Regions from separate parts of the Moritella sp. Urea-trap-13 genome, predicted to be linked through region 3. Evidence: predicted binding sites of a transcription regulator. Region 3 holds the regulator's gene; each other region holds the start of a gene.
The links. Region 3 encodes LexA, which represses DNA repair genes until DNA is damaged. Its sites were predicted from a motif close to TACTGTATNNNNATACAGTA; they were not measured.
Positions count from the first base shown of each region.

Region 1 (2,213 bases), on a different contig from region 3:
GGATCAATCTTAAAGGTGCGAATAATCGACGGATACAGACTTTTAAAATCCAGTACAATGACATGATCATATAACCCAGGGAATGAGTCCATCACATAACCACCGGGACTGGCCATTACCCCGCTCTCACGTAGATTTGGGGCGATATAACCCGCGCGGTGTAACTTAGGCAGGTACACATTGGTAAACGCCAATACTGAGCCACCGTTACGATCTAATTCCAATCCGGTTAATTGTGAGCGTAATAACAAGAAATCCAACAATCGAGTTTTAACAAAGATATCCCACACTAATACGCAATCTTGCAGATTGTATTTGGCTAATTTAGGTTTATTGAAATAGAAATCGTGGTTAATCTGTTCCATGCGGTTATCAACATCGTCAGTATCTTTACCAACACCGAGTATTTCTTGCGCGACGTTTTCTAAACTAAAACTCGGGAAGTTATAGGTAGCGGTTTTTAGACTATCAATACCATCCACCACGACTCGTCCATGTAAGGTTAAGAAGCCTTGCTGTTGTGGGGTGCGGCCATCACGCCAATGCAAGTTTTGACCACCACGACCCAGTGCCAATTTTAGGTTGTGGAATGTGGCACGTTGCGCTAATAAGCGGAAATCAAAGTTAATCACGTTCCAACCAATAAAGATGTCCGGATCGTAACTGATCACAAAAGCTTGCAGCGCTTGTAATAAGCTTTTCTCATCAGCAACCCAGTGGATCAACGGCTCATCGTCAGGATCTTGCGCTAAATTTTCATTCGCTTTTATTTGTGCCTGAACGAGGTCTTTATCAAGCTGCTCGCCTATCATGTAAACCCGTTTAAAAGACTTACCGTCAGGACAATAAGCAGGGCTTAATGAATATAAACCAATGGAGTAAAGCTCGCCGTGTTCTGAACATTCGATATCCAGCGAGATCTGTTTAATCTTGTCTACTAAGCTGTCTGGCAGTTCCGCTGGCTTAAGTTGAGCTTGCTGAAATTCCACATAACCTTTACGTTGTACAGGCGTGCCGGTGAACTCCACAGCCCCTTTAACAAAACGCTCCATTAAGTAACGTTCAGCCGGGCGAATATCCGCTTCTAATACCGTAACCAACTTACGTCTTAATAATTCTTGGGCGCGATGATAGTCATGTGAAGTCTGGAAATAAAAGGCGCTCATCAACTCTAAATCAAAGCTACGTAGCTGCAGATCTTTATAATTAAAGCGTGGATTCAATTCACTTAAACAGGCTAAAGCAGTAGTCAGTTGGTCTTGAGGAATGAACATGACCAGCGGCTGAGTTGCCGGGATCAATTTAACCGCACCCATTTCAGATGCTAACCAGTAACTTAATTCATTATTACCATTACGATCACGGCTATGGCGCGATAATAAAAAACCCAGATATGTAGCTGACAAAATTAACCAAAAAAAGTAGTTTAAGACTGGTTAAGTGTACAGCATTTTTAGAAGCGTGAAAATATTTACACAAACATGTAATCGGATATCATCATCTGTTTAAAATATGTTATAAAGCCTAACTGAATAACGAATTAATAATTTTAGACTTAATAAAGAAGAGAATACGCTTGTGACCGCAACCCTTAAACCTTTTATCTTACTACTCGTCAGTGGCTTTTTACTCATGCTAGGTTACGGCCTGAGTAATATTTTATTGCCTGTGCGCATGCAAAATGACGGTATCAGCGTCGATAACATCGGTATCATCTTATCTATGCTATCTGTGGGTTTTTTACTGGGTGCGATTTATAGCCGTAAATTATTACAACGGGTTGGTCATATCCGCATATTTGCGATGTGTGGTAGCTTAACCTCGGTCGCGATCTTACTTTCAGGTTTATATCCAGAACCATTAATGCTTGCAGCAATGCGTATGCTAACCGGGTTTTGTATGGCCTGTGCCAATGCTACGCTCGATAGTTGGTTAAGTCACAGCGCCACAGAAGAAAGCCGTGGACGGGTATTATCAATTAACCAAATGGTGATCATGTCGGCACTGTTTTCTGGGCAATTCTTGTTAAACGTTGCACCAATCACCGATGTGACATTATTTATTATCTCAGGTATTTTATTTAGCCTTTCTATCACCCCTATCGTGATCAGCAAGCAACTGGGTCCACAAATTGAAGACAGTCAATCCATGTCCTTAATGACCATCATAAAACTATCTCCACTGGGGGTTATCTGTTGTTTTTACGGTGGTTT
Region 1 is NZ_PJCA01000027.1:95,073-97,285, reverse strand. Features, by position in the region: gene CXF93_RS03370 (DNA polymerase II) at 1-1,406, opposite strand, end outside; gene CXF93_RS03365 (MFS transporter) at 1,579-2,213, shown strand, end outside.
Region 1: the regulator LexA is predicted to act here: its motif matches at 1,431-1,450, upstream of CXF93_RS03370 (DNA polymerase II).

Region 2 (2,213 bases), on a different contig from region 3:
GGCTAGAGACGAACATCAGAGAAACAAAACTGAGTAAACCAAATTGTAATTCGATATCTGCAATGTCTGAAAGTTTAAACACCGCGATTAAAAAGCTAACGAGGTAAACTTCTAACATACTCCATTCGGTAAAAAATTTAACGAGCTTGAGTAATAGGATAAGTTGCGGTGTATTACGTTTGGTCAGCAATAATAAGCAAGCTTGAGCGAGGCAAGATAAAAATAGAAAGGGCGCTATGAAGCTACAAAAAATAACCAATAGGCCAACGAAATAAAACTTTTTTTCAAATAATGCCCAAGCACCTTGAATCAGTGTTGCAGATTCTTCGACACCTAACATGGTGATGGTAAACATGGGGAATAGATTGGCGATAACAACAAGTATGAGGCCTGTTATTGAAAGTGCCAATATACTACTAATAGAAAAATCATTGTTTTTATAGAGTAAAGTATTACAGCGTGGGCAGTGTGCATGTCTATTTTTTGCTATAGGTACGTGTTCGACAATAAGGTCGCATTTTTTACACACGTTAATATTTGACATTCAGCCCCGCTAATTACTCATTATTTATGTTTGTAGATATGCTCTATATTATTCATTAAATGTAGCACGTTTCATAATGCGTTCATTAATAGCATTGTTTTATTGTAAATATCAACATTATCACAGATTTATGCCTCATGATTATATAAACAATATGATAATTCTGTTTTACGGGGCAGAATCAAGCATATTTATGAGTAGTGACTTGAATTAATAACGAATACTAAATACACTGTCATAATATACAGTGTATTTAGGGGATTGGTTCATGGCCGTAATAGTAAAGTATGTAGTTGAACGAAATGGTGTGGAAAAAATGACGTCTACAAGTAAAAAAGAAGCTGATGCATATGACAAGATGTTAGATGTTGCCGAAGGTCTTACCGACTTTATCAGTACATCATCTCTTGAAATCGATGATCGCCTTACGGAAGAGTTAGCATTATACCTGGCACAAAATAGCACATCGTTACAGCACATTTTAAAAGGCGGTAAGTTAAAAGAGCCAGAAGAGAAAGAACAAAAGGCACCTAAAGCTAAAAAGGCGTCAAAAACCACGGCAGAAAAAGAAGCCGCTTAATCTTTCAAACGGTTAATTATTGTTTGTGAAAGCATAAAAAATCGCCGGAATAGTTATTTTTTAACACCTTTTTGGGTTATGACGGCGGATTAAAGATAGCATTTAATTGCAATCGCTCTATAATAGCGATAAATTTTATACATGCGATATAACAAGATTACGTTTTGTTATATCTGAACAATTAGAAGTAATTTAAGGTCATTCATGGAAAACATTGAAAAGCTAAAAAATAGCAAAGAAGTTATCGCTTATTTGGTAGAAATATTCCCAAAATGTTTCACTGCAAAAGGCGAAGCTAAACCGCTAAAAATTGGCATTTTTCAAGATCTGGCTGAGCGTCTAAAAGAAGACTCTAAAGTTAGTAAAACATTGTTACGTACGGCACTTCGTCAGTATACTGCAAGCTGGCGTTACCTTCACGGCGCTAAAAAAGATGCTGTACGAGTTGACTTAGATGGCAACGAAGCAGGTGTTTTAGATGCAGAGCATATCGAGCATGCACAAAAAACACTTGAAGAAAGCAAAACTAAATTCTTCGCTGAACGTAATAAGAAAAATGCAGAACAGAAGGCTAAAGCTGAAAAGGACAAGCCTGCTGTTAAAAGAGCACCTAAAAAAGTAGTGAAAAAATCTGCACCTAAAGTAGATTCAAAACCTACAATTAAAGTTGAACGCCCAGTAAATGAAGCGGAACTTAAATCAGGCCAAGCTGTCAAAGTTGTAATTGGTAAAGCACCGGTACAAGCAACTATCGTTGAAGTATCTAAAGATGGTGTTCAAGTTCAATTACTATCAGGACTTTCTCTAAAAGTAAAAAGAGAGCACCTTTTTGTATAAAGCAATAAGAGTGTTCTGAATTTTTAGTAGTCGAGTGTCAGTTAAATATATGAAAATTAGCTGATACTTGACTATTATTAATTTAGCGTTACTTATTCTCAAAAGGATTTTTAATGAAAAAAGTTTTAAAAAGAACTTTTATCAGTGCTTCGGTACTATTAGCCACACATGCATATGCATTTGAACCTGCTATTTCAATTCAAGAACTCCCCACATTAAAGCAAGAAGCTCAGCATTCTGAAGCAAGTAAAC
Region 2 is NZ_PJCA01000031.1:676,711-678,923, reverse strand. Features, by position in the region: gene CXF93_RS11045 (paraquat-inducible protein A) at 1-544, opposite strand, end outside; gene CXF93_RS11040 (YebG family protein) at 813-1,124, shown strand; gene proQ (RNA chaperone ProQ) at 1,329-1,961, shown strand; gene prc (carboxy terminal-processing peptidase) at 2,075-2,213, shown strand, end outside.
Region 2: the regulator LexA is predicted to act here: its motif matches at 775-794, upstream of CXF93_RS11040 (YebG family protein).

Region 3 (2,213 bases):
TTAGAATTGGCGTAAATTTATAAGCACTTTCATTACGTAATCGACTAATTAAGCTAATACCATCCATACGTGGCATATTAATATCTGAAATAATAAGGTCAAAGTGTCCAGTTTTTGCTTTTTCTAAACCATCAACACCATCGACGGCTGAATCAACCTCATAACCTGCCTGTTTTAAAGTAAACAGTACCATTTCACGAATGGATACCGAATCATCTACAGCTAATATTCGTTTCATTAGAGCGCCTCACATTGATGCGTAATTAAAGTCCGTTTCAAACCCTAACGCTTTCACCACCGCCATAAACTTATCCGACGGAGATAGAAACACGAGTGTTGTATTATGTATCGCTAGATGTTGAGCATAAGCATAAAAAAGCTGGCAAGAAGCACTGTCAATATGAGTCACATGACGCGCATCGAAACGTTGAGGTTCGGTATTGATAGATAACGAATCAAGTGTTTCCTTAAGTGTGGTGATCGCGGATATATCGATCTTTTCACCTAATTCCATGGTGATAGGGCTTTGTTCCATAAACTAATCCTGTATTTACGCAAACGTATCAGAAAATAAATTCGTTCATTCTTTTATAACTCATGTTGAGTATAGGAAAAGATTTTATAAATAAGCAGGCGATAGGGAGAACTGTGACCTGAGAACAGGATTTGAAATGCTTTTCTATAGGTTACAGACAAATAGTGAGGATATATGAATAAAAAGATAGATAGTCAATAATGGGATCATTAACTATCTACCCTCAACGCAATAGCATAAATAGAGTGTAATTACATCCAATCGGTATTACGAATAATACCTACGGCTACACCTTCAATATCAAAGCTTTGGAAATTTAAATCAACACGTATTGTGCTCATTTCATCATTTTCAGGATGCAATAATATTTCACTGCCTTGCTGCTCAAAGCGTTTTACCGTTACTTCATCATCGACACGAGCAACAACAACTTGGCCTTTACTAATGTTTTTGGTTTTATGTACAGCTAATAAATCGCCATCCATAATACCGATATTACGCATACTCTCACCACGAACCCGCAATAAAAAATCTGCATTAGGGGTGAACATCGATGGATCGACATTGTAGTGCGCTTCAATATGCTCTTGCGCTAAAATAGGCTCACCAGCGGCAACTTGGCCGATTAAGGGTAAACCACTCTCATTACTGGCTTCTTCGGCATTAACCAACAGGCGAATACCACGTGACGTGCCCGCTAAAATTTCAATATGACCTTTTCGTGCCAATGCTTTTAAATGTTCTTCAGCCGCATTCGGAGAACGAAAACCAAGTTCCTTCGCAATTTCAGCTCGGGTTGGTGGCATACCGGTATTTTTAATATGTTGCTTAACTAATTCAAGTACTTCTGCTTGTCTTTGTGTCAATGCTTTCATCATGTACCCTAACTGGTTTTATATACAGTTTCTTGTAATTATATACAGTAATATCAAGTTTGCAATATAAGCGGTAGGGATATCAGAATAATAATGAATTAATCGCTTGCAGGCGCTTAAACACAGATTTATAGGCACGCATCTGATATTATTGGAGTAAGCACTCTCGCATTTTAAACAACAGAATGACAACACCTATGCAACAAACACCATCAATGTTAAGTCGAAGTTTCGTTAATGGCTTAGTTAAATCTCAGTACGTACCAGATAATCCGGTTGATGCGCTAAAGTTAGATTTAACGCGTCCCATTGTTTACGCATTAAAAACTAAATCAATGACGGATCTCGTCGCATTACAACGCGCCTGTAAAGAACTAGGCTTACCAGATCCGCTCACACCAATAAAAGTGAACGGGGTCATCATTCCCAGCTATGTTTGCTTAGATAACCCTGCGCCACTGTTTGGCAAAGCCAGAGATACCGATGTATTCTTTGAAAAATTTCAACAGCTATTACGTTTACATAAAGACGATAAAGCCCTTGATATTCAATTGATGCCCGTAGCTCTATTTTGGGGCCGAGCACCAGGTAAAGAAGGTCAAGTACCACTACTATCACTAGCCAACAGTATTTCGCCAAGTCGTTTACGTAAAACATTAATTGTCGGGCTGAATCGCAAAGACAACTTAGTGCGTTTTAATAAACCGGTATCGTTGCGTTTCATGGCCGACCAGCACGGTAGCGACGAGAAATTAGCCCAAAAATTAATTCGTGTTGCCAAGATCCATTTCAGTCGCCAAAAA
Region 3 is NZ_PJCA01000028.1:18,385-20,597, forward strand. Features, by position in the region: gene CXF93_RS06100 (response regulator) at 1-238, opposite strand, end outside; gene CXF93_RS06105 (lipid asymmetry maintenance protein MlaB) at 248-535, opposite strand; gene lexA (transcriptional repressor LexA) at 787-1,410, opposite strand; gene plsB (glycerol-3-phosphate 1-O-acyltransferase PlsB) at 1,608-2,213, shown strand, end outside.

Region 4 (2,213 bases), on a different contig from region 3:
GCATTAAGCAGCCTGCTGCACATAATGCGACAGGTGAGTTTTCTACACCAAAACCAACCAGATCCTTAGTACCAAACTGTTGGCATAAAACGGTGCGGCCAGTTTGTAAATCAAACTCCCACTCTGGGCGACGACGTAGGCCTTTAAGGTGTTTGATGTGCTGCATCGATTCAAACGATTCACAATACAATAACTCTGCGGGGTCGGTACGTTGCAGTTCGGCAAGTAAGGTTTCTTCAGTGTTGAATTGATTAATCAGAAAGCGACCACTTCCCATATCCAAAGTGGCATAACCAAAAGTACTACCATCATGAAATAAGGCGGCGAGTAGGTTGTCATTACGCTCGGTTAGTAAAGCTTCGTCACTGACTGTCCCTGGTGTAACAATACGGACTACTTTACGTTCAACTGGACCTTTTGAGGTCGCAGGATCGCCAATTTGTTCACAGATAGCCACCGATTCGCCACTACGTACTAGCTTTGCTAGGTAGCCTTCCAATGAATGATAAGGAATCCCCGCCATTGGAATAGGGTTACCATTTGACTTACCACGCTTGGTTAAAGATATTCCTAAAAGCTGTGACGCTTTTTTAGCATCATCATAAAATAACTCGTAAAAGTCACCCATACGATAAAACAGTAAGATATCGGGTTGTTCAGCTTTTAACTTAAAAAATTGCTGCATCATAGGCGTGTGATTAGGTAAGTCTTTAGGTGCAAGAAAGTCAGGTTGCATAGCGGCTCGGTTCTGAAAAAATAATTGCCGCTATAATAACAATGCTAAAGCATGGTGGCGACTGTATTTTTTTGTAGATAAATATGCGCTATGAATTATTTTTTAAAAAATATTATTTTATTGCTTGATACTGTATGAACGAACAGTATACTTAGGCTATAAAATTAAATACTCGATTATGCCTCAGGGGAATAAAATGGACGCGAATAAAGAAAAAGCCTTAGCTGCTGCACTTGGACAAATTGAAAAGCAATTTGGTAAAGGTTCTATTATGAAGCTAGGTGATAACCGTACCATGGACGTAGAAACAGTTTCTACTGGTTCACTTTCTCTTGATATCGCATTGGGTGCTGGTGGTTTACCTATGGGGCGTATTGTTGAAATTTACGGTCCTGAATCAAGTGGTAAAACAACCTTAACATTAGAAGTTATCGCATCTGCCCAACGTGAAGGTAAAATCTGTGCCTTTATCGATGCTGAGCATGCGCTTGATCCAATTTATGCAGGTAAACTGGGTTGTAATATTAATGAACTATTAGTCTCGCAACCAGATACCGGTGAGCAAGCATTAGAAATTTGTGACATGCTAGCACGCTCTGGTGCTGTTGATATTATCGTAATCGATTCTGTAGCGGCACTAACACCAAAAGCTGAAATTGAAGGCGACATGGGCGATAGCCACATGGGTCTGCAAGCTCGTATGTTATCGCAAGCAATGCGTAAGCTAACGGGTAACTTAAAAACGACGAACACTATGTGTATCTTCATTAACCAAATTCGTATGAAAATTGGTGTAATGTTTGGTTCACCTGAAACAACGACAGGTGGTAATGCACTTAAATTCTACGCGTCAGTACGTTTAGATATTCGTCGTATTGGTTCAGTGAAAGATGGCGACGAGATCACGGGTAATGAAACACGTGTTAAAGTTGTGAAAAACAAAATTGCTGCACCATTTAGACAAGCTGAATTCCAAATCCTATATGGTAAAGGTTTTAACCGTAACGGTGAATTAATTGACCTAGGTGTTAAAGAGAAGCTAATTGAAAAAGCTGGCGCTTGGTATTCATACAAGGGTGAGAAAATCGGTCAAGGTAAAGCGAAATCAACGCAATTCCTTATCGACAACCCTGCGATTGCTAGTGAGATTGATGGTTTGATCCGCGCTAATCTATTGGGTAAAAAAGACGAAGAAGTAGTAGCAGCTGTTAATACACCTGAAACTGAAAACGAATTTTAATTTTGTGTCAATTTACACCGCGCTATAACAGTAATCGTTGACGTTAATGGTTAGTTTTAATCGGCGAGTGTGAATGACAAAAATATGATTCATGAAAAAGGCTAGTATGCGAATACTAGCCTTTTTGCTATTTCTTGTTTAGGTTTAGGTCTATTTACTATTTAGGTCATAGCTTAGGTTACCGTTTGGGCTATTGCTTAGGGGCTTTTGCATTGATTTTATTCACCGACTTTCTGC
Region 4 is NZ_PJCA01000037.1:67,984-70,196, reverse strand. Features, by position in the region: gene mutS (DNA mismatch repair protein MutS) at 1-736, opposite strand, end outside; gene recA (recombinase RecA) at 915-1,976, shown strand; gene CXF93_RS17230 (PepSY domain-containing protein) at 2,195-2,213, opposite strand, start outside.
Region 4: the regulator LexA is predicted to act here: its motif matches at 865-884, upstream of recA (recombinase RecA).